3 regions of the Paenibacillus sp. J22P169 genome follow, and region 2 is predicted to be linked to each of the others. Evidence: riboswitches for the same ligand, from Rfam matches in the RefSeq annotation. Region 2 holds a riboswitch; each other region holds the start of a gene.

Region 1 (7,910 bases), on a different contig from region 2:
CGTAATCGGAAAATCACCTACATGGTCATTACGGCCGCGGCATTAGTAGTAGGCTATTTCTTGCTTGGACGCGTGTTTCGTCTCTTCGTATGGCAGAGAAGGAAGCGTGGGATGCGCTAGCAGGAAGGGTGCGAGGAGGTTCTGTTTTTGGAGATCATCTATGAAAATGCAAGCTCACAAGCCAGGATGGCTACACTGAAGCTTCTAAAGGGAGAGGCTGTGCATGTGCTGCATCCCAACCAAATTGTTGCGTTTCAAGGGAGACCAGAGCAACGTGAAGATGCACTGATGAAGCTTCCGAGTATGTATAGGAAGAAGCGTTTGATCCAGTCACGAATACTTGGTCCAGGACGCGTGCTAATGGGTTTGCCAGAAGCGTATAGTTTGGCTGTAGTGCCTGTGGAAGCCGAAGATGATCTATTGTTTGAATTTCGTCATGTGCTGTTCTATACGGAAGGTGTGACGTTTACAACGCATCTACAGAGTGTGAAGAACACGTTGATCACGCAAGATTTAGTCAAAATGCAGTTTCACGGTCCCGGTAATTTAGGTTTGCTAACAGCGGGCCCTATACATCACATCGCTTTGGATCCAGAGGAACCGCTGTACGTAGATGTTAATTGTCTTGTTGCATACCCGCGGCAGGCTAAGCTACGACTTTGTGTATACGGCAACACACTGGCTAGTCAGCATATGAATTATCACTGGGAAATCACAGGGCATGGCCAGGTGCTGATGCAGCCATGTAAGCCTGATCCCAAATTGGACGAACATATGAAATCGGATAGCTTGCTACGCCGAATAGCGAGGGAAGTGCTGCCCTTTGGCGGCGTTTTCATAAAATAATAAAAAAACTTAAAAAATAGTTGCATTTGTCTTGAATACCTGATATATTATTCCTTGTCGCCTCAGAGAAACACTTGCTGAGCGAAAGAGAAATAACCGTATGCGGAAGTGGCTCAGCGGTAGAGCATCGCCTTGCCAAGGCGAGGGTCGCGGGTTCGATCCCCGTCTTCCGCTCCAATATTTGCGCCCTTAGCTCAGCTGGATAGAGTATTTGACTACGAATCAAAAGGTCGGGAGTTCGAATCTCTCAGGGCGCGCCATTTACACTTTATCTTCACTACGGGACGTAGCTCAGCTTGGTAGAGCACCTGCTTTGGGAGCAGGGGGTCGCATGTTCAAATCGTGTCGTCCCGACCACTTAGTTATTTTTAATATGCGGGCGTAGTTTAATGGTAGAACTTCAGCCTTCCAAGCTGATCGCGCGGGTTCGATTCCCGCCGCCCGCTTAAATAAAAAGGATCACCTCCGGGTGATCTTTTTTATTTAAGTAAAGAAACCACCTTCGGGTGGTTTTTTTCGTTATATCTGCAGGAAACGTGGAGTTAAGGTGCGTGGGAACTTCGCATATCAACTTAAGGATTTACAATAGACGCATCCAAGTACTTGGGCTAAAATGGGAAAAACAGGATAAGGAGACTTGCCGTCATGAACGCTATTGAAAGTCGTATTCAGGGGTTACACCAGTTTCGCTCAGAGTTAACGGCGCCATCTGATTTGGCCGCATTCTGGGTGAGAACTTACGAAGAGGCCAATCGAACGATATCTTATACGAAGGAGCGGATTGAAGCTCCTTTCGTCTATGCGGAAGTCAATAAAATAGTATTGGAGGGAGCTGAAGGCACACCTATCCATGCTTGGTTGATGCTGCCAACCGTTGATGCATCCAGTCCTAAGAAGGTTCCATGTGTCGTAACATTCCCCGGCTACTCTGGCTCCAAGGGGAAACCCGAGGATCATGCAGCCTGGCTGCTTATGGGGTATGCGGTACTTGCAGTTGATGTTCGCGGGCAAGGTGGCGAAACAGGTAATACACTGTCACAGGATTACGGGATGACGAAAGGTTGGATCACGCAGGGGATCCTTGATGCAGAGAAGAGTTATTATCGCGCAGTTGCCATCGATTCCTTACGCGCTGTGAGCTGTGCCCTGGAGCAACCAGAAGTCGACAAGGAACGGGTATTCGTATTCGGGGGGAGCCAAGGAGGGGGACTTACTCTGCTAGTCACCGCACTCGAGAAGCGCATTCGAGCAGCCATAGCCCATGTGCCGAATCTATGTCACATGGATCTTGGCATTCTGCAATCCGTGAGTTCCCTTAGTGAGGCAGCCGGATTCGTTACTAGATTCCCAGAGCACTTACCAGACGTGCTGAAGACGCTATCCTATTTCGATATCGTAAATTTAGGGGAGCGTATCGAACAGCCTGTTCACGTGACGGTAGGCTTAAAGGATATGACCTGCTTACCGGAAACTATTTTTGCCGCCTATAATCGTATCGCATCTACCAATAAATCTATTGCGGTTTACCCATTCATGGGCCACGAGCTACCTCCTGGCACTCATACTGCAGCGCATACGTTCTTCTCGAAGTGGTAGGGAGCTGCATGTTCAGTAGGCACGGTTGGACACCCTATAATTGAAGGAGGTGCCAACAGATGGAGCAAGAGTCTTCGTTTGATGACGTATTCGAACTGATGGAAACGGCTTTTCCAATTACGGAGATTAGAAACTATGAAGGTCAACGAGCGCTACTAGCTCATCCCAATTACAGAATAGATGTAGAAAGAGATGAGCAGGGACAAATGCTTGGCTTTTTAGCGAGCTGGAACTTTAGCACGTTTCGATTTGTGGAACATATCGCCGTCAACGCTGCCATAAGAGGTGGCGGGATTGGCAAAAAGATGTTGATGACGTATATGAGCAGTGCTACAACGCCTATCGTACTTGAAGTCGAGCCTCCGAATACCTCAGATGCTACGCGGAGAATTGAATTCTATAAGCGTTGCGGATTCCATTTGAACCTATTTCCCTATGCGCAGCCTTCCCTCCGAGAAGGGCAATTGAAGCTAACTCTCAACATCATGAGTTATCCAGGTCCATTGACTGAAAAAGAGTTTAACCCCTTCAAGAACATTCTGTTCACAGAGGTTTATAAGCAGTCTGTAGGCTTGGTTTGAAGCAATGATGGTAAGACAGCTACTCTACTTGAGTAGCTGTTTTTGCGTGATTTCACTAAAAAGGAAACAATTACCACTGTGCAAAAGTTGTCAGGCTAAAACGAACTATGCTAGTCTAACATAGACAAAAAATGCCGAATCTCGGAGCATCAAAAGCTCTGGTACGGGGGACTTCTTTACTTGGGGTGAATGAATGCTCAGTTAGTCTATGGCTAATGGGGCGCACTAGGGAAACCTCTTCCCGAACCCGTCAACTAACCTCGGAGGCTTCAAGGAGGAACAACGTTTTGAAACTTTTTACAAAAAGCTTTATTTGTTCATGCGCTCTTATAGGCGCAGCCATTCCCCTGTTCGCCGCTCCATCCGCGTACGCCTCTGCGCCAGATACCTCTTCTGTGAAGGTACAGGTCAATGATGAATTAGTGAAATTCCCTGAAGTACAGCCGTTTATTGATACGGAAGGTACACTTCAGGTGCCACTACGCGTGCTGTCAGAGAAATTAGGCTATCAAGTAGGTTGGGCGAAGCAAGGCGATGAAGTCGTCGTCACACTAATGAACAAGGAGCAGGCGATTCAACTAACAACGGACGAAGAGCAAGCTGTCGTGAACAATAAGTTAGTTGAATTAGAAAGCAGTCCGACGTTGCTTAAGGGAAATACATACGTTCCTCTACGTTTCATAACAGAGACGTTTGGCTCTGCGATTGCGTGGAACGATGCGAATAAAATCGCCATCGTGGAAGAGGACGGTAAGTCCCACAAGCCAGCTTGGATTGCACCGCCACCTGCCGCCCCAGCAGTAGCAAAGGTCGTTCAGACATCCGTTTCAGCTCAAATTATTCAAGCTGCAACGACTTTTCGAGGAACACCTTACCGATGGGGAGGAACTACACCCAAGGGCTTCGATTGCTCTGGATTCGTTCGTTATGTATTCGAAGCCAAAGGAATCGAGCTGCCACGCACCTCTGTACAAATGTATGATCAAGCCGGTGCGAGAGTAACCGATTTGAAAGCCGGAGATCTAGTGTTCTTTGCTTCCAATATCGTCAATCATGTGGGCATTTATATGGGAAATAATCAATTCATTTCCGCGACAACGTCCAGTGGTGTAACAGTCGATAGCCTCGCTAGCTCCTATTGGAGCGCAAGATACGTAGGCGCGAAACGCGTGCTATAAGACGGTTACTCAATTAGGTATATGCTAGGTGATTAAGAGCGTATGTTCGCTATGTCTTTCGTAAATGAAAGCAAAGCGGCAGATGCTCTTTTTTTTGCGCGAAAATCTGCGATTTTTATCGAATTTTTGAGGATTATAGCCTATAATGAGAAAATGGTTGGAAGAAAGTAGGTGACGCGTGCGACATGCAAGTTAGTGTCTGGAAAAGCTGGTTTCATAAAATTAAAATGTCGGGTCGAACAGATCGCATGTATAACGTGGAAACAGGTCCTGCCATACCGGAAGACATTCGGGTAGTGATTAAGCAATTTTTTCATACGTATAACCATTTCAAAGGGGCAAGGCAATTCCAAACAGATACCTTTATTAAAGAAGTATTCTACGCGACGAAGCAAGATCCGAAGGATCACCGCTCCATAGATGAGATGGAAAATTATATTCAGATCAAGAATGTCAATCGGTTACGACTGAAATCGTATGTGGTTGATGAATATTTACGTATTGGTGAAAAGGTCTGTATGATTGGTGTGACACGGGAGTTTAGTAATGCGCATCGCAATCGTGTGCTTTATTTTATCGTACAGGAAGAAGGCGCTTGGCGGTTTCATCATATCGTGAGATCTCATCATGGGAAAATTATTGAGAAGTTCCAGGTGAAGGAACAGGTTGGATTTGTGGTTGGGGATGATAAGGTTGCGCTGCTCTTTCTAACACATGCAGATTCGGCGGATGCTTCCACGTATATGTTGGGAGATTATGTTCATACGGAAGGCTATCTGGAAGTGGAGCAAGAGGTAAGCGGTCAGCTCTATTATCGAATTGTTCGGATGAATCGCGTACATTAAGAAAATTAAACTGTCAGGACAACAAGCGGCATGAATAGGCTTTGCTCTGTCGAGTAACGCTTATTTGGTGTGCGTGCCGATAGAAGTAGGTAAGTGGACAGGGCGCACCTCCTTATGAAAGAATAGAATTATCATTCATTAGGTGAGGGTTATATGTTACATGCTTGGAAGGGAGGCAAAGATGGAGAAAGAACCGTTGGAGCTGCAAGCGCAGTTTTGGAAAAAGGTGAATGGTGAGCAGTTAGGGCAGCTTCTGCAAAAGATTGCCTTGAGCACGGAGCTGAAGCCTAGCCAGTTGGCTTTTGTATGTATAGGGACAGATCGTTCAACGGGCGATTCACTAGGTCCCCTTGTAGGAAGTAAGCTTGTAGAGCTAGGCTATCCACATGTCATTGGTACGCTAGCGGCACCGTGTGATGCCAGTAACTTGGCGATCCGCTTGCAGGAAATTCCACCGAATGTCGTGGTGATTGCGATAGATGCTTGTTTAGGACAAAAATTGAGTGTCGGTTTGTACCAGTTGTCGAACCAGCCGTTGGCTCCAGGAAAATCAGTTGGCAAGGTGTTGCCGCCTATTGGTGACTACACGATTGCTGCGATCGTGAATGTCGATGGACCTAGACAGTATAATGTCCTGCAAACGACTTCGTTATATCATGTGCTTCAGATGGCAGATGAGGTAGTTAGTGCAATTGCCTATGCAATTCCTTTGTAGTTGAGGGCAGCAAAGAGGAGAAAGATCGGAGTGATATGTGAGTGATAGGACCAGGTGGCCCAGGAGGGCCAGGGGGAATGGGGCGGCTTTCCGACAGGAATCGTCCCAAGGCTAAGTTGAAGGATGTGTCGATCCGAAGGATTTTGCTATTGTTCAAAAGATATTGGGGACAGCTTTTGGCCATTATCGGCCTAGCGCTGCTTGCGGCATTGATGGGGTTGATCCCGCCCTTAGTCATGAAGGAAATTATTGATACAGCTATCCCTCAGGGTCGTGTGCAGCTATTGTCCGTGATGGCGTTGCTGCTAATCGTGCTGCCTGTTTTGAGCGGAGTGCTTGGCGTGTGGCAAAACCACCTCAATACCAAAGTAACCCAAGGGGTTATTCGGGATTTAGGGCAGTCCTTGTTTATCAATTTGCAGCGACAATCGATGTCGTTCTTCACGGACGCGCGCTCAGGGGAAATTGTGCAGCGGATCACAGGCGATGTGCAATCAGTACAGAGTGTGGTTACGTCTATTGTTGTCTCCTCCATCACGCAGATCGTCATCGTCTTTACGACGATAGGCATATTGTTTGCGCTAGATTGGAAGCTGGCGATCATCTCGGTACTGATTCTCCCGCTCTTTGTGCTGCCTGTGAAAAAGGTATCCCAGGTACGGAAGGCCCTGCGGCTCGAAACGCAAAAGGTACGCTCGGAGATCACCTCGCAGCTGAATGAGAACTTTGGTATCTCGGGTGCGTTGTTAACGCGGATTTTTGGCAGAGAGAAACAGCAAGAGCTTGAATTCACGAAGATGAATCAAAAGGTCATGGATCTCGAGCTGCGCCTCAATTTAGTCGGCCGTTGGTTCGGGATGGCAACGAGCACGTTAGGGCCGTTAGGCACGGCCATTATTTATATCTATGGCGGCTACTCTGTCATTCAGGGGGATATGACCTTAGGCTCAATCGTCGCGTTTACGGCGTATTTGGGAAGGTTGTATATGCCTGTAGGGACACTGCTGAATCTGCAAGTAGAGGTCGCGACGGCGCTGGGGGTATTTCAGCGGATTTTTGAATATCAAGACATGGTGCCTGATGTCAAGGATGCCGAGGGTGCACGCCAGTTAGGATCGGTGGCCGGGCGTGTGAGCTATAAGCAGGTTTCTTTTGCTTATAAGGCAGGGGAATCGGGTAGAGTGGGGCAGAAGGCGAAGTTGGAGGATTCAGATGGAGTTGGGCAACAAAAGGCGAAACCGGTGGAGCTAGGGCAGATAGGGAAGCTGGTGGAACCAGAGGAAGCAGGGCAGAAGGGGAGGACGGTGCAGTATGCGCTGCGCGACGTCACCTTCGAAGCGCAGCCGGGTGAGATGGTCGCGCTTGTTGGACCTAGCGGCGCCGGGAAGTCGACGCTGATTGGGATGATCGCGCGGCTGTACGACCCGACTGCCGGCGTTGTCGAGGTCGACGGCGTCAACGTCCGCGACGTGGCGTTAGCGTCGCTGCGGGCGCAGATCGCGTATGTGACGCAGGAGTCTTTTCTGTTCCACGCGACGATTGGCGACAACCTGCGCTTTGCGCGGGAGGATGCTACGCGTGAGGAGATGGAGGCCGCTTGTCGGCAGGCCTACATCCACGATTTCATCGTGTCGCTTCCCGAAGGGTACGACACGATGGTCGGAGAGCGCGGCCACCGGCTCTCCGGTGGCGAGCGCCAGCGGATCGCGATTGCTCGCGCGATCCTGAAGCGCCCGCGCATCCTCATCCTCGATGAGGCGACGTCGCACTTGGACTCGGAGTCCGAGTCCTATGTGCAGGCGGCGCTCGAGGAGCTGATGCAAGGGCGCACGACGCTCGTGATCGCGCACCGGCTCTCCACGGTGCTGGCCGCCGATCACATTCTGGTGATCGAAGCGGGCAGCGTCGTGGAGCGGGGCACGCACAGCGAGCTGCTCGCACTGGAAGGGCTGTACGCGCGGCTGTACAGTACGCAGTTCGCGAAGGCTGCCGAGGAGGCAGCGAAGGGCAGCTGAGAGTAGCCGCCAGAGCGGAACGTCCTCGGCGCAGCAAATAGCGCCCGAAAAGGGCGCTAAAAGGGAGTATTGCCCACTGAATGGGCGGAATCGCAGGCAATAAGGCCCGAAAAGGGTCTTATTGCAGAGCGGAA
Region 2 (7,910 bases):
GGTTGAACCGATCCTTCATCTTATTCAGAATCGCATCTCCTTGGAAGATTATTTGCTGCTCGACGAGTCGGTCATGCAGACCATGCTGACCTTTTGGAGCCAAGAGAAGGATGGTATGCTGGGGGATATGTGCAAGCGTTTCTTGGATCGTAAATTGTACAAGTACAGTACCTTCGATGGAGATCAGGAGCAACTCATTCAGCGTATGGAAAAAGTGATGAGAGAGGTTGGCTTTGACCCGACTTATTATATGGAGATCGATTTCCCTTCGAATCAATCCTATGACGTGTACAGAGCTGGTGAAAATGATGATAATTTGCCAATCCTCTTGTTGGATCATAAGGACAATTTAACGGAAATTACCCATCGCTCGGAAATTGTACAGTCTATTAGTGGTTTTCAAATGGGGAAACATCATGTGTACTACCCAGAGGAGCTGCTAGAGCGATTGAATGCGGAAGAGTATCCAGATATTTGGGAGATGTTGGGCGAGCAAGAATAAGAAAGGCTATAGAATATAAATCATACTTAGTTACATAAGGGAGAACAGTCATGCTAACGGATTCACACACACATTTAAATGCCGAACAATTTAAAGAAGATCAAGAGGAAGTTATTCAGCGGGCGTTAGAGGCTGGCGTTACGAGAATTGTAAATGTCGGCTTTAATCGAGAAACCATCCCTAGCTCCATTGAGCTAGCCGAGAAATACGATTTTATTTATTCAACGGTAGGCTGGCATCCCGTCGATGCCATTGATATGATGCCTGGCGATTTGGAATGGATTGAGTCCTTATGTCAGCATGAGAAGGTGGTCGCAATTGGGGAGATCGGTCTGGACTATTACTGGGATAAGTCGCCGAAGGATGTTCAGCAGCGTGTATTTCGAGAGCAAATTCGTCTTGCACGAAAGCTGGGCATGCCCATTGTGATTCATAATCGAGATGCACACCAAGATATTCTAACGATTCTCAAAGAGGAGAAGGCAGCGGAAGTCGGAGGTATCATGCATTGCTTCTCAGGCAGCTGGGAAACGGCTAAGCAGTGTCTGGATATGAATTTCCATATTTCTTTTGGGGGGCCGGTTACATTCAAAAATGCTGTGCAACCGAAAGAGGTGTTGGCGCAGGTTCCGCTTGATCGTCTACTGATCGAAACGGATGCTCCTTACTTAACGCCCCATCCTTTCCGCGGTAAGCGCAACGAAACGGGTTATGTTCGCTTGGTGGCTGAGACTGCCGCGGAAATTCGGGGGATGACGCTGGAAGAGATTGCTGAGATCACGACGAATAATGCGATTCGTTTACTCGGCCTCAAGTAAGGCGTTTTTCTTGAACTTTCGGCGAAGGACAACGCCGCACGCGAAAGAAATGAAGGCTAGACTCAATAGAGGAACTAGGAGATATATGATGGAGGTACCCATCATAAACGGAATCGTCAGGATGACCAGCTGAAGTGTAAGGGTTAACCAGATGATGTAAGCAAGGGAGCCAGCTTTGGCTTGTGCTTCTAAGGGATACATATCCAGCCAGAACGTATAGCGATGCGCACGCTCTAATGAAGTAAGCTGAACCATCGAGATCACAAGTGCGATGAATAGGATGACGCTTCGTGCAGCAGCGGAGTCTGCAACGGCTATAGCTAAAATGCCGATGACGGTCAGACGTAGCACAATGGCGAACAACTCAGTGCGCAGCAATGTCTTCATATATAAGTAGAGAAACGCCGAATCCTGTCGAAATGGAATCATTCGGGTAAGCCCGCTGATCCAACCTCGGCGGGCTATTCGCGTTGGCAATTGAGGTACATCTACGAACCAATTGAAGAAGGCGTAGAGTCTAGCTTGCTGCTGTTTCTCTTTGGCAATCAGGTAGTCCCATCCAATCACATATTTGGCCACGTAACGGAATGCAATTAACCAAACGAATACTAGAAGTATTGCTGCTAGGCTTGCCCATAAGCTGCTGTAGTGAAATTGGATTGTAATTAAGGCGATGGTTGCCGCCCAACGGAAATAAACAGATACCAATCTTGTACGTTCAGCAGCAAATCTTCCTTCCTGCCAACTGGCTAATAGGTTTGCTATTTTTAATAGAAGCAACAGAGCTAAGATAAGAAGAAAAGGCTGTGAATTAGCGCCTAAACAGTGATTATATAGCGGTCGTAGGGTGACCCAAGCAAGAAATATCCAAATACCCTGAAGTGACAAGCTATACAGGAAGCTGCTTCGGAAGTAAGCACCCATTTCATGCTCAATCCGCAATAGAAACATCCGATCGGCACTGCGAGTCAGCGTTCGGATAGAGCTCGAAGCGATGAGTGGAACGAGCACGAGAAGGACAATCCACAGGTATGGATAATCTGTCGGAAGACGCTGTAATGTTTTTGCATAATAATAGGAAGAAACGATGACAAGAAACAACAAGAAGCCGATAAAATTACTGCGTGCGGCATACTGCCAATACCCCATGGATTCCTTCATATAATGCTGAAAACGCTGCTTCCATAATGCTTGTGTGTTAAATGCATGTGTACTATCCATTGATTGACTCATGCCATATCTCCTTGAACAAGCTTATAAAAAATGTCGTCTAATGACGCCTGAGGCAGGTCTGTTTGTGCGCGTAATTCGACTAAATCTCCTTGAGCAACCATGCGGCCCTTGTGGAGAACGACATAGGCATCGCAATATTTTTCAATTGTAGACAAAATGTGTGAGGAAATGAGGAAGGATGCGCCTTTTTGTTTCATTTTAACCATTAATTCGAGCAAGGAACGAATCGCTAAAGGGTCGAGACCGAGAAACGGCTCATCGATAATATATAAAGAGGGTTCGATCAGGAATGCATTCATGATCATGACCTTTTGCTTCATCCCTTTGGATAAATGACTTGCGAAGCTATTCAGTTTGTCTTTCATTTGGAACTGCTCTAACAAGGACCGAGAACGAGTTTCGTAATCCTCTTTGGAAACGCCATAAGCCATAGCAGTTAACTCAAGGTGTTCGCGAATCGTAAGCTCTTCGTATAACTCTGGACTTTCAGGTACATAAGCGTATGTGGCACGGTAGGGTATTGGATTTTCGGCTAAAGTTAAACCGTTAATGCGAATGGACCCTTTTTGCGGTTGAAGCAGTCCGAGAATATTTTTGATGGTGGTACTTTTACCTGCACCATTGAGTCCGATCAGCCCCATCATTTCACCCTGACGGATTGAGAAGGAAAGGTCATGAAGAACGGGTCTGTTGGGTAAATATCCACCGAATAAAGCGTTTACTTGCAAGATGGGGCCCATCTCAATTGCCTCCCTAAATAGCAAATTATTGGTATTTTCCAATCAAATACTTCCAGAATCATTATAAACAAATTTGCATTTTTAGCCTAGTTTTGGTCATTAAACTATGAAAAATTGAGCATACGTACGTTAAAGTTAGAAAAATGTAGATAAAAGTGGGTTATATTTGAAAAATAATCGAAATTTAATTGATTTAGCCCTTTTTAACGGGTGTTAATCCCTTTACAGGTTGAGATTAACAGCGTAATATACTTTTCATAATAACTTAATATCCAATTTGCCAATTTTCCATTCGCTGAGTTCCAAATGTGGAAACGGGGGAACCACTGCAAGCTTAATTAGCATTCCTATGCTGTTAAGTGAGCAGAGAGTAACAGGGGTGAATCATGGACGTCAAACAAGCAGTTTGCGTTCACGTAGGGCGACTCTCACGTCCGAATCCGTCAGCTAACCTCGTAAGCGTAAGAGAGGTAACGATTGTCGTGCGTGCTATTTGTATTTCACTATGCAAACTAAGCCAGCGAGAAGAGTCCTCTTCTTGCTGGCTTTTTGTCCACATACAGGGTTCTACACAGACCGGAAGACATAAAACAACCCGGAATTCATAGGATGATGAATAGGTAAAAGGGGGGGACGACCAGATTCAGCAGGGTAAGAAAGCTGATGCTGGTGAACATGTTAAGTTAAACTAAAAACCTTAGTCGCGTCAAATTTAATCATGCTGTAACCTGGCGGCGAGGCTTTGAAGGAGGACCGAAGAAGTGGGCAGTATCTCAATTAGCGAGACCCATGTAAAACGATCATCCAGCATGTCCTTCGCATTGCGATGGAAGCATGAAAACTTGCGTTTGATTTTAAGCCTGGCTATAATCTCAATCGCAATGACTTTCATGTTTTTGGTGTTGTTGTACGGAACGGCTACCAAGAGCGTATCCGTGGTTGTGAATGGACAAGAAACTATTGTGCACACGAAGCAATGGGTCCTGCAACGCCTACTGGATGAACAAGCCATAACGATTGGTGAGCACGATGAAATTTCAGCTTCACTCACGACCAAGCTCAAGGGTGGAGACAAAATTGTCATCGAGCATGCCTCACCAATTCAATTGACTGCTGATGGAAAGACCACCACTGTTTACACAACTGCAAGAACGGTAGAAAGTGCATTGCAACGTTTAAATATTGCACTTGGGGAGAACGATCGAATTACTCCCGAACCGACATCCGCTCTTACCACTGGCGATGAAATCAAGATCGTCCGTGTGAAAAAAGAGACGGAGGAAGTCTCTGAACCGATCGCATTTGAGACAGAGAAAAAGAATGACGCATCTTTACTTAAAGGGAAAGAGCAAATCGTCCAAGAAGGTAAAGAAGGCGTATTGGTCAAGAAGAAAGAAAAGACTTTCGAGGACGGTGTTTTAGTCGCGGAAGCAGTTGTGGGTGAAGAAGTACAAACAGAAAGCGTTAAGAAAGTAGTATCCGTAGGCACGAAAAATCCTGTGGTTGTTCTCTCTGCCTCTTCACCGAGTGTGGATGAGGTTTCCAAGAGCGGTGTGACCTTCGGCTACAAGCAGATTCTCAAAAACGTGAAGCTTACTGCTTATTCAGCGGGCGCCGCGTCGACAGGCAAAACCGAGGGATCCGCGGGGTATGGTAAAACCTACACAGGGACTACTGTAACCGAAGGCCGTACGATTGCTGTCGATCCGAAGGTTATTCCGCTCGGTTGGTGGGTGTACATTGAAGGGATTGGTTTCCGTCGTGCTGAGGATATTGGCAGTGGCGTGAAAGGCCAAATGATTGATGTGTACTATGAAGATCACGGTTATGCGAATAAATTCGGAACGAAACAAGGATACACGGTGTATGTGGTAGGCCCCACAAAACCGTCCCAAAACTAACGTGTAAACGGTAGTTAGGCCGGGAACACTAGGCTATACACGTAGCTTGGCATATGCCTGCGCGAAAGGAGAGGAGACCCCTCTTCTTTTTCTGCGTACTGGGGAAGGAAAACGTAAATGATAAAAGAAATGATCGTTGTGGAAGGCAAAGACGATACAGCCGCTATTAAGCGGGCTGTGGAGGCCGATACAATTGAAACAGGCGGCTCCGCTATCGGACAAGCCGTTCTCAAACGGATTGCGCTGGCTCAGCAGCGTAGAGGCGTCATTATATTCACGGATCCGGATCACGCCGGTGAGCGGATCCGTAAAATCGTGGCAGCCAAGGTACCTGGCTGCAAGCATGCCTTCATTACGCAGGAGCAAGCTGCGTATAAAGGCGACATTGGCGTCGAGAACGCGACGCCGGAGACGATCCGCCAGGCGCTTCAGAGCCTGCGGACAGAGTATCATGCGGCGGTCTCGCAGCTGACGCTAGAGGATCTGATCGCTGCCGGCCTCATCGTGCACCCGGATGCGGCGGCTCGCCGATTGACCGTAGGCAACGCACTTGGTATTGGCTATTGCAATGGCAAACAATTTTATAAGCGCTGCGCGATGTTTCAGATTTCGCGTGAAGAATTCGAGGCGGCCCTCGAGCATTTGAATTGATTGACGAGAATGAGAACCTATAGATAATGAGGTCTATCCAATGACAATATCCGGACAAGAAGTTATTGTAACTGCAGAAGATGTGGCTACACCAAGTAAAACGAAACAAATTATTAAGAAAAATGGTCTCGTGCTGAAAAAGAGCTTAGGCCAGAACTTCTTGATTGATCAAAATATATTGAGCAAAATCGTCTTGGCCGCTGAGCTTGGGCCTACGAAGGCTGCGCTTGAGATCGGCCCCGGCATCGGCGCGCTCACACAGCAGCTAGCCAAGCTCGCTGGCCGCGTCCTGGCCGTCGAGATCGATCAGCGTCTGCTGCCCATTCTGGGCGAAACGCTGGCGCCTTACCCCCATGCCACTGTCGTTCATGGGGATATCTTGAAGACCAACCTGCCGGAGCTGTTCCAGCAGCATTTTGAAGGCATGGAGGGCGTCAGCGTTGTCGCCAACCTGCCCTACTACATCACGACGCCGATCATCATGAAGCTTCTGGAAGAGAAGCTTCCTCTCGAGAATATCGTAGTGATGATCCAAAAAGAGGTGGCCGACCGCATGGCGGCCCGTCCGGGCACCAAAGATTACGGCAGCCTTAGCATCGCCGTGCAGTTCTACTGCGAGCCGGAGCTCGTCACGATCGTGCCTCGCACCGTCTTCGTACCGCAGCCGAACGTCGATTCCGCTGTCATCCGGCTGTGTGTGCGTCAAGCGCCGCCTGTCGAAGTGGTGGACGTGGACTTCTTCTTCGCTGTCGTCCAAGCGTCCTTCGTTCAGCGTCGCAAAACCCTCTACAACAACCTCGCGGCGAGGTTCTTTTCCAAAGAGAACAAGCCAGAGCTGGAAGCTTTGCTGCACAGCATTCAGATCGAGCCTTCGCGCCGCGGTGAAACGCTTAGCATGGAAGAGTTCGCACGCTTATCAACGGCGCTTCGTGCGCACGGCTGCAAATAACCCGCACCAAATGCCTAGTCTCGCCATAGGATACCCTTAGGAGGGGATTTGTGCGATGAGGCAAGGAGATTTTGTTACCCGTATTTCCTATGGCGGCGACGTCGTGTTTAAAATTGAACGAATTGAGCATCTCAAGGCCATTCTGCGAGGTGTCGATTTTCGGTTGCTAGCAGATGCGCCGCTCACGGATCTGACAAAAGCGAATCCTAAGGAGACCTTAGATCATCCACGGTCAAGCTCGCCTGAGTTTCGTGAGTCACTGCGTCGACTGGCGGTGTCCCAAGTGCAATTGCAGGAGAAGAATCAGATAGCTATTAACAATAAACAGAAGTCTCTACCCACTAATAATAGCTATTTTGAAGTACCAGGAAGGGTGCTTCACTTAGATGGCGATCCAAGCTATTTACGCAAGAGTATGCAATTATACGGCGAATTGCGCGTGCCGGCAGAAGGTTTCTACATTCCTGAGGTGCAAATGGCGGAAGCACTGCAAAGATTGCTTCCTCAATATAAACCTGACATTGTCGTCATTACTGGTCATGATGGCATTTTGAAAAGTCGGCAAAGTGTCAGTCCCAGCAATCTGTCGAGCTATAAGAATTCTCAAAACTTTGTGAATGCGGTTCGAGTGGCCAGACAATATGAGAGGAATCGTGATTCTCTCATTATTGTGGCGGGTGCTTGTCAGTCGCATTTCGAAGCCTTGCTGCGGGCTGGAGCTAATTTTGCAAGCTCACCTGCTCGCATTCTCATTCACGCCTTAGATCCACTTTGCATAGCCGCTAAGCTGTCCTATACCCCGACGAGAGAGACAATCTCGATGTTGGATATTATGGATTTAACGGTGACAGGTCTAGAGGGTCTAGGAGGGGTGGAGACGCGTGGCAGTTATCGGATGGGTGTCCCTGGCATTCATCACACCGAAGAGTCAGTATAGCTGGATGGGCGTTCCTGAAGGACAACATATAGTTGCTAGTCATTTTATGAAAGAAACACTTGCTTGTCATATCTCCGTGGAGGAGGGTGGCAGCAAGTGTTCTTTTTTTGCTCACAGAAAGCTTGTATGGCCCGTATTTGCTCTAAATCAAGCTAAAAGAATGCGCGTACGCCTAAGGC
Region 3 (7,910 bases), on a different contig from region 2:
GACGAATGTGGATGCGGTTATTCCCGAAATAGCGGGCCGTTTGCACCCCCTTCACGGGATCTACGCCAGAGAGGTTGGCCCTGAGGCTGAACTCCTACTGCAGCAACAAAACTATCGTTTAATGGGGTTGCTTGAGCACTTGGATTGGCAGTCTGTCGATTCGGATTTTTTTGTGCAAAGTGGGCTCCGAACAAATTTCGCAACCAATATTAATACGCCTGAAGAATACGAAGACATGTTAGATAATCTACCATTGTAATTCATTTCCCTAGATAAAATACTTTAAGAATCTAGGATTTTGTTAGAAAATATGCCATAATGGACAGAGAGAGAAGGTGAACTCCTATGCCAAAGCTGCTATTGGATCGTTTTGGGCGGATGCATGATTACCTGCGCATCTCAGTGACAGATCGTTGTAATTTGCGTTGCGTCTATTGTATGCCGGAAGAAGGAATGGAATTTGAACCGGATGAGAAGCTGTTAACTTTTGATGAAATAACTGAGATTGTTCGTGTGTTAGCTGGACTTGGTGTTCGTAAATTGCGATTAACTGGCGGAGAGCCTCTTGTTCGTAAAAACCTAGAGCAGTTGATCGGGAGGCTATCTCAAATTCCCGGTATTGAAGATATAGCATTGACTACAAATGGGATTTACTTTGCGTCGCGGGCTGAGAAGCTTCGGGCAGCAGGGTTAACTCGTGTAAATATTAGCTTGGATTCATTAAGAGCAGATCGGTTCTCACTGATCACCCGCGGGGGGGATATTCGTCGCGTGTTAGCCTCCATTGAAGAAGCATATCGTGTAGGCATTACGCCGATTAAATTGAATGTGGTACTCATGAAAGGGATCAATGATGACGAAATCGCTGATTTCTTACAAATGACGATTGATCGCCCGATTCAGGTGCGATTTATTGAATATATGCCGATCGGTCATCAAGACGAGGATTGGAAAAAGCGGTATCTGTCTCTTACGACAGTTCTTGACCGCTGTAAGGAAATGGGCTGGGAGGCAACCGCTTCTAATGCGGTTTATGGCAACGGCCCCGCACAGAATTATCGTATAGAAGGCGCACTAGGTTCATTCGGCCTTATCCATCCGATTAGCGATCACTTCTGTGAAACCTGCAACCGACTGCGGCTGACCGCAGATGGCAATATCAAGCCTTGCTTATACTGGTCCGATGAGTTCAACGTACGTAAGTATATTGGGGATGATGCAGCGGTAGAAGATTTGTTCTTCCGTGCACTGGATATTAAACCACAAAATCACGAGATGGCTCAGGCTTTGATGAATGAAGAGCAGTCGCATACACCAACTATTCGTCGGATGTCACAGATCGGCGGCTAGCGCAACGGGCACAGGGAGGCATGGGAAGCGAGTGAGCAGCGAAATGAAGCTTAGGTTTGGCCGTAAAGTGATTTCGGTCGATGAGGCGCGAGCCGAACTTTACACATACGTTAAACCCACAGAGACGGAGACTGTCTCGCTTTCAAGGTCTTTCGGAAGACGGTTGGCGAACGATATTTACGCGGATCATGATGTTCCGCATTTCCGACGATCAGGCGTGGATGGGTATGCTGTTCGTTCTCAGGATATTGCATCAGCAACTCCTGACACACCGGTTGTGCTACAAGTCATTGAGCGGATTCCAAGCGGAACCATGCCCCAACTTACGATTCTAGAAGGGATGGCTGCTCGTATCATGACGGGGGCGCCTGTTCCAGATGGCGCAGACACTGTTGTGATGCTGGAGATGACGGATTCCTTGCAGGATGCTTCCTTGTCATCCATGGACGCCAAGGTACGGATTAAGAAAAATGTGCAAGAAGCAAGTAATATAACCCCGATTGCCGGAGAAGTTGTACGTGGGGAGTTCGTAATTGCACGTGGGGATCAGATTGGTCCGGGGGAAGCTGCGATCCTGGCAACCTTTGGGTACTCCGTGGTTGAGGTATACCGAAAGCCTAAGGTGGCTATTTTCTCAACAGGTTCGGAGCTCTTACCCGTCGAACAGGAAATGCAGCCTGGGAAAATACGCAACAGCAACAGCTACATGCTAGCCGCACAAGTAGAGGCAGCAGGTGGAGCGGCTTTGATCATGCCAGCGCTCACTGATGATCCTCAGCAGGTGGAAGCCGCTATTGAGGCTGTATTGCCTGATGTGGATCTCATTCTCACTTCTGGCGGTGTCTCTGTTGGTGATTATGATGTCCTTGTCGAGTTATTCGGTCGATTTGACGGAAAGCTGTTGTTCAATAAGGTGGCAATGCGGCCAGGTACCCCGACGAGTGCTGCTTTCTGGAAGGATAAGCTGCTAGTAGCGTTGTCTGGTAATCCAGGCGCATCGTTCGTTGGCTTCGAACTATTCGCAAAGCCGATTATTAAGACGATGTTAGGGAGTCAGCGTCCTGAGGCAGAAGAGTTTACGGCCTTTCTGGATGTGACTTATGATAAACCCTCTGCCTATCCCCGTTATATTCGGGGGACCAAACGTGTCGAGGCAGGGTCTATATGGGTCAGACCTGCTGGCATCGATAAGTCGAGTATCATGGTGTCGATTAAAGATGCGGATTGCTTGATCTGGCTTCCTGCCGGAGGTCAAGGGTATCAGCGTGGTGATAGTGTGAAGGTTTATACAACACGTTAATAGATGAACTTATACGTTTATACATGTATTCATGAAATGATATAACCAATATCAACAGAAGTTTGGCGCTAACAAGTAACCGTCTATCAGGAGGGTCAGCTGTAGCGCTTTTTTTTCGAACAAGTGGTATCAATTTGAAATGAAAAAGCCCGCCTGCTGAAAGCTTCTATTCCTAGAAGTTTCAACAGGCAGGGCTATTTGCAAAGTAAATACTTAACGGAAGATGGTCCTAGTAGAATGTAGCAAGAATGATGACCAACAGTACATAAAGAACAAGAATAACACCTACGGAATTTCCGTATCCTGGCGTTCCACAACCAACTGCAGCTGACATAGTATCCCCTCCGGCTTGAATTAATGTGGGTTAAACACTATATAACATATGTAGGGGAAATACCTATTGATTGGACGAATGCCCTTATTGACCGGATCAATCACCTACAAAAAAAGCTGCCCTTGTGTGGTTCACAAGGCAGCTTTTTGCTCAATTAATTCGGAATTTGGTACACTTTAATTTTCTGAATGCCGAAGCTTTGCAGTGATTTTCTCGAGCCTGGGATAAAGATGTCCAGTCGCTTACCTTTAATGGCACCGCCGGTATCCGTTGCATAAGCGTACATTCCGCCAGTAGGAAGACCACTAAATGAATAACCTTCGATATAAAGTTTGGTACCAAGTGGAATTACGGATGGATCAACAGCAACTGTGCCGATCGCAAGTGGGTTACCCAAGTAATCAAAGGCCCCGTATCCACCATTTTCAGAAGGATCTGCTGAATAAGCTGTAGATTCAAAAACTTGATAATCAGGTGCATGCTTTCCGCCATCTTTACTCAGGATGGCCAGTTTACTGCTCGCATCCCACTGTACAGGTACACCTGCAGCCGTGGACAGAAAGCGAAGCGGCACATAAACCCGCCCATTTTGATACTGGGAAGCGCCATCTAAGATGACGGTCTCCTGATCAACGAGGGCTTCTTTTTGACCTGAAACCAAGGTAATCGTATGTTGATTGTTAGTTAGTGTTACTTCAATCTGTTTTCCATCTTTTTTCCAATTCACCGTATAACCGAGCTTCTCGGTCACAAACCGCAGTGGAACTTGGGTCGTGTGGTTGCCATCCAGAAATGGCTGTGCATCAGGGAAATGGATCAGGTCATCATTGACTTGCACTTTCACTTCCATTTCAGCTGCTTGGGCTGTAAATGGGGAAAGAAAGCCTCCTGCCAATACTGTTAGAGAAACAGCAAGGCCAGTTAACCCTTTGATAAGCTTATTCAATTGGTAATCCTCCTTCATGAGCCTTCGAGGTTAGTTGACGGGTTCGGGAAGAAGGTTCTCCCTAGTCTGCTCCAAGCCGAAGCAAATATTCACCCCAAGTATTTCGTCCCCCGTACCAGTGCCTAAATTTATGCACCAGACTCGGCTTCAAATATTTTATCATCACAGACATGCCTGAACAACGACCAATATATGGTTATGCCCTTTCATACTAGACTTAGGTCTAGGTTCAAAAACGGTCGATAGTCGGTTTTAGAACGTCTGTGATTGAGCTACGATAGGAGTATGATGAAGGGTGAGGGGCGATTTGACATGAATAATAAGAATCGGGAAATTGATCCTACTAATATATTTGACCGTATTGGCAAAATGGCTGAAACCGTTTGGCAGGAGACTATAGGCAAAACGAATCCAGGTACCTATGATGATGGCACCATTGCCAAGCTTGAGGAGCGCTATGACGATGCGCTCCAGGCCACGATTGCGCTGCGTAGTCACATCGCGAGAGCGGAAGAGATGGCGAAGCTGCGCGGCGAGCAAGCGGAGCTTGCAATGCGCGCCGGCGAAGAGGATCTCGCGCGGCTCGCTCTGCAAGAGAAGCTGCGCGAGGAAGCCGCTTGCGAGCACTACCGCGCGCAGTACGCGAGCAGCCAGGACTTGTGCCTGGCGCTCGCAGAGGAACTGCGCGGACTGCGTGCCGGGCACGCAGCCGAGGATGTGCAGCCGCATGGCGGGCTGCACGGGAAAGAGGCTCGCGACACATGGCGCGAGCTGGAGGTCGCCGGCCGCGAGCTCGGCCGGGAGGCACTGCAGGGGCTCCGCGTGGCGGGCCGCCTGTCGAAGGAGACGCTGAAGGAAGCCGGAGACAACCTTCAGCATGAACTGCGCGCGCTGCGTACCCGACTGCAGCATGAGTGGCAACAGGAGCAGCGTGCTCGCGATGAGCGGGATCCGCACAACCGGAAATAGCATTGGCTCGTGACCTCCATGAAAAGCAAAGCCTTGCCCTATAAGGATTTGCATCTTGGAGGTCGTCCATTCTTATGGTATGCTAGGAATCGTATGAACGAAAGTGAAATGGCAGCCAGAGGAGGTGCATCGATGGGAGAAGAAATGAAAAATAACCGCAGCCGGAATACAGCGCTTGTGCTGATTGGAGCCGGTGTTTTTTTGCTTCTAGATCATACCATAGGCTTTTTTCCCATTATGGCCGTAATCCTTATTCTGCTGGGCATTCATCGTGTTCGTTCACGCAAAGAGCGCAAGGGTTATGTGTTGATGGGGATTGGTGCCGTTATTTTATTTGGTGATCATCTCGCAATTGTCATTTCAGTTGTGTTGATTTCATTAGGGTTCTTTTTTATTCGATCTAAACAGGTTCATAAGGATGATTCTTATATACAAAAGCAAAAGATTGTTGATAGCGTTCGCCTCGGCCGAGAGCCTTGGATTCTGCGAAATACGTCGACATGGTATTTGGTGGGGGAGACGTATATTGATCTCTCGTTGGCCATTTTAGAACAAAAGGAAACGACAGTCATCCTACAGGGCGTTGTAGGGGATATTGATATAAAGGTACCTGATGATATCGGCGTTTCCGTTACAGCTTCTGTCATGTTCGGTCAGCTTCATATCGCTGAAGAGCGTGAAACAGGTGTGATGAACAAAGTGGTATGGCAATCGGAGAATTATCAACATTGCGACCATCGGGTGAAACTCGTGCTCTCTTTTATCGTAGGAGATATCAAGGTCAAAGTATTGTAAATTTCTTGGAAATATTGTTTCACACATTACATGGACTATATTTTAGATAAACGAAACCATCCTTATTGGACGGTATAGCCGTTTATTTCAAGGGGGTTCATCACCACGTGGACGGCTACAAACGACGTTTAACGAATATGATATGGCGCAGCATGGGGGAGGCCATCCTCTTTAGCTTCGCTGTTTTCGGTGCTATGCTTTATTTTTTGAATTCACGGCATTTGATTGAACCCTTTTCCAGCTGGCAGCAGGGGGTTAAATTTTCATTCATGGCCCTGTTGATTCTAGGTGTGATTGGTGCTGTGTTCGGATATTGGAACAGCTCTAAGGTGACACGCAGACTTGAGCCGATGATGGAAACGATGATTTTATTAGAAAAAGGGACATTTGCCCGTGAAGGCTTTCAATACGGGGAAGATGATGAAATTGGACGTTTAGGCGAACAACTCAGCCGTATTATGAAGCGATGGGAGGAGCAAGTGACCTCACTCCAACGACTCTCCAATAGTAATGCTGAGCTTACCGAAAAAGCCAAGCTTGCCGCAGTCATTGAAGAGCGCCAGCGTTTGGCACGCGAGCTGCATGATGCGGTAAGTCAGCAATTGTTCGCTATTTCAATGACTGCGACAGCTGTAGGTCGAACGTTGGATAAGGATTTCGAGAAAGCGAAGCGGCAAATTCATCTGATTGAAGAAATGGCCTCCGTCGCTCAATCCGAAATGAGAGCCCTATTACTGCATCTGCGACCGATCCATCTCGAAGGAAAACGATTGTCCGAAGGCCTTGTTGAGCTCTTAAAAGAGCTGGCTGCCAAGGTCCCTATGGCGATTAGCTGGGATATGGATGATGAAATTCGCTTAAACAAAGGGATCGAAGATCATTTGTTCCGAATTGTACAAGAAGCACTTTCGAATGCGCTGCGTCATTCCAAGGCGAATAAACTGGAAGTGAAGCTGCTGCATCGTTCAGACGGCATTCGATTAGTGATCCGCGATGACGGTGTTGGGTTCGAGCTTGATGCGAAGAAGCTAACTTCATATGGAATCGTGTCTATGAAGGAACGCGTTAACGAAATCGGAGGATCCGTTGATATCATTACGGCACCTGATCGAGGCACCCGTATCGAGATTCGGGTACCTATTCTGGCAAGCGATCCTCAATTGATCGAGAATTAGCACTGTACATAGAGAGGGAGAAGCGAATGGACGACACCTTAATCAAAGTACTACTTGTCGATGACCATGAAATGGTCAGAATTGGACTTGCAGCTGTTCTAGGGACGGAAGATGGAATTGAGGTCGTTGGCGAAGCGAGCAATGGTCACGATGGCATTCGTCTAGCTCAAGAATATCGTCCAGATGTCGTGCTGATGGACCTTGTTATGGAAGGCATGGACGGCATTGAAACGACAAGGAAATTACTGCAACTATACCCAGAATGTAAGGTCATTGTATTGACTAGCTTCCTAGATGATGAGAAAATGTATCCAGTTATCGAAGCAGGTGCCTTCAGCTATTTATTGAAAACCTCGCGGGCGTCCGAGATCGCGCAAGCGATTAGAGCCGCGGCCAAAGGGCAGTCGATTCTAGAGTCACAGGTTGCTTCGAAAATCATGAATCGCTTTCGTCAACCTAAGCCGGCTGCAGAGCCGCATGAAGAATTAACGGACCGCGAGATGGAAGTTCTTCGCTTGATCGCGAAAGGCAAATCCAATCAAGAGCTAGCTGATGATTTATTCATTGGTGTGAAGACGGTAAAATTCCACGTCACTAACGTTTTGTCCAAGCTAGGCGTAGAAGATCGCACACAAGCGGCGATATATGCCTTCAAGCACGGGCTGGCGGAATAAGGCAAGGAGCGATAAGCTTGAATGTAGTCAAACAGATTTGGAGCTGGTTTGGTTCCATAGCAATTTCTTTTGTTCTAGTTGTATTTCTAGGTGTGTTTGTGTTTCAATCGACGAGAGTTAGCGGTCATTCTATGGATCCGACGTTACATGATAGCCAACGTGTGTATGTTTCGAAGCTTTCACATACGTTTCATTATGAACCCAATTATGAGGACATTGTCATTATCGATTCTAGGGTTGATATGAAGCGAACTTTCAAAAATGATTTAATGGACAGCCCATTACTCAGCTTATTTATCCGAGGCGATGATAAGCATGTATGGATCAAACGCGTGATCGGTAAGCCAGGGGATCAGCTTGAGCTTAA

What was found. A riboswitch is a leader RNA that binds a small molecule or an ion and turns the genes downstream of it on or off. The one in region 2 is predicted to bind cyclic di-AMP.
Region 1: another riboswitch for cyclic di-AMP. It lies ahead of AC58QG_RS17920 (C40 family peptidase); the one in region 2 lies ahead of AC58QG_RS34960 (resuscitation-promoting factor).
Region 3: another riboswitch for cyclic di-AMP. It lies ahead of AC58QG_RS27725 (stalk domain-containing protein); the one in region 2 lies ahead of AC58QG_RS34960 (resuscitation-promoting factor).

The regions. Positions count from the first base shown of each region.
Region 1 is NZ_JCAUAO010000003.1:3,068-10,977, forward strand. It holds gene AC58QG_RS17880 (SH3 domain-containing protein) at 1-120, shown strand, start outside; gene AC58QG_RS17885 (AIM24 family protein) at 148-846, shown strand; tRNA gene AC58QG_RS17890 (tRNA-Gly) at 949-1,023, shown strand; tRNA gene AC58QG_RS17895 (tRNA-Arg) at 1,030-1,106, shown strand; tRNA gene AC58QG_RS17900 (tRNA-Pro) at 1,127-1,203, shown strand; tRNA gene AC58QG_RS17905 (tRNA-Gly) at 1,222-1,292, shown strand; gene AC58QG_RS17910 (acetylxylan esterase) at 1,492-2,442, shown strand; gene AC58QG_RS17915 (GNAT family N-acetyltransferase) at 2,502-3,023, shown strand; cyclic di-AMP (ydaO/yuaA leader) riboswitch at 3,146-3,307, shown strand; gene AC58QG_RS17920 (C40 family peptidase) at 3,311-4,201, shown strand; gene AC58QG_RS17925 (hypothetical protein) at 4,387-5,046, shown strand; gene yyaC (spore protease YyaC) at 5,228-5,761, shown strand; gene AC58QG_RS17935 (ABC transporter ATP-binding protein) at 5,839-7,776, shown strand.
Region 2 is NZ_JCAUAO010000017.1:10,115-18,024, forward strand. It holds gene AC58QG_RS34940 (HD domain-containing protein) at 1-502, shown strand, start outside; gene AC58QG_RS34945 (TatD family hydrolase) at 553-1,320, shown strand; gene AC58QG_RS34950 (ABC transporter permease) at 1,303-2,553, opposite strand; gene AC58QG_RS34955 (ABC transporter ATP-binding protein) at 2,550-3,293, opposite strand; cyclic di-AMP (ydaO/yuaA leader) riboswitch at 3,577-3,770, shown strand; gene AC58QG_RS34960 (resuscitation-promoting factor) at 4,055-5,194, shown strand; gene rnmV (ribonuclease M5) at 5,312-5,845, shown strand; gene rsmA (16S rRNA (adenine(1518)-N(6)/adenine(1519)-N(6))-dimethyltransferase RsmA) at 5,886-6,794, shown strand; gene yabG (sporulation peptidase YabG) at 6,850-7,731, shown strand.
Region 3 is NZ_JCAUAO010000008.1:15,565-23,474, forward strand. It holds gene mobA (molybdenum cofactor guanylyltransferase) at 1-259, shown strand, start outside; gene moaA (GTP 3',8-cyclase MoaA) at 346-1,350, shown strand; gene AC58QG_RS27715 (molybdopterin molybdotransferase MoeA) at 1,382-2,650, shown strand; gene AC58QG_RS27720 (YjcZ family sporulation protein) at 2,880-2,984, opposite strand; gene AC58QG_RS27725 (stalk domain-containing protein) at 3,139-3,930, opposite strand; cyclic di-AMP (ydaO/yuaA leader) riboswitch at 3,935-4,087, opposite strand; gene AC58QG_RS27730 (PspA/IM30 family protein) at 4,243-4,899, shown strand; gene liaF (cell wall-active antibiotics response protein LiaF) at 4,918-5,694, shown strand; gene AC58QG_RS27740 (sensor histidine kinase) at 5,802-6,869, shown strand; gene AC58QG_RS27745 (response regulator) at 6,896-7,543, shown strand; gene lepB (signal peptidase I) at 7,561-7,910, shown strand, end outside.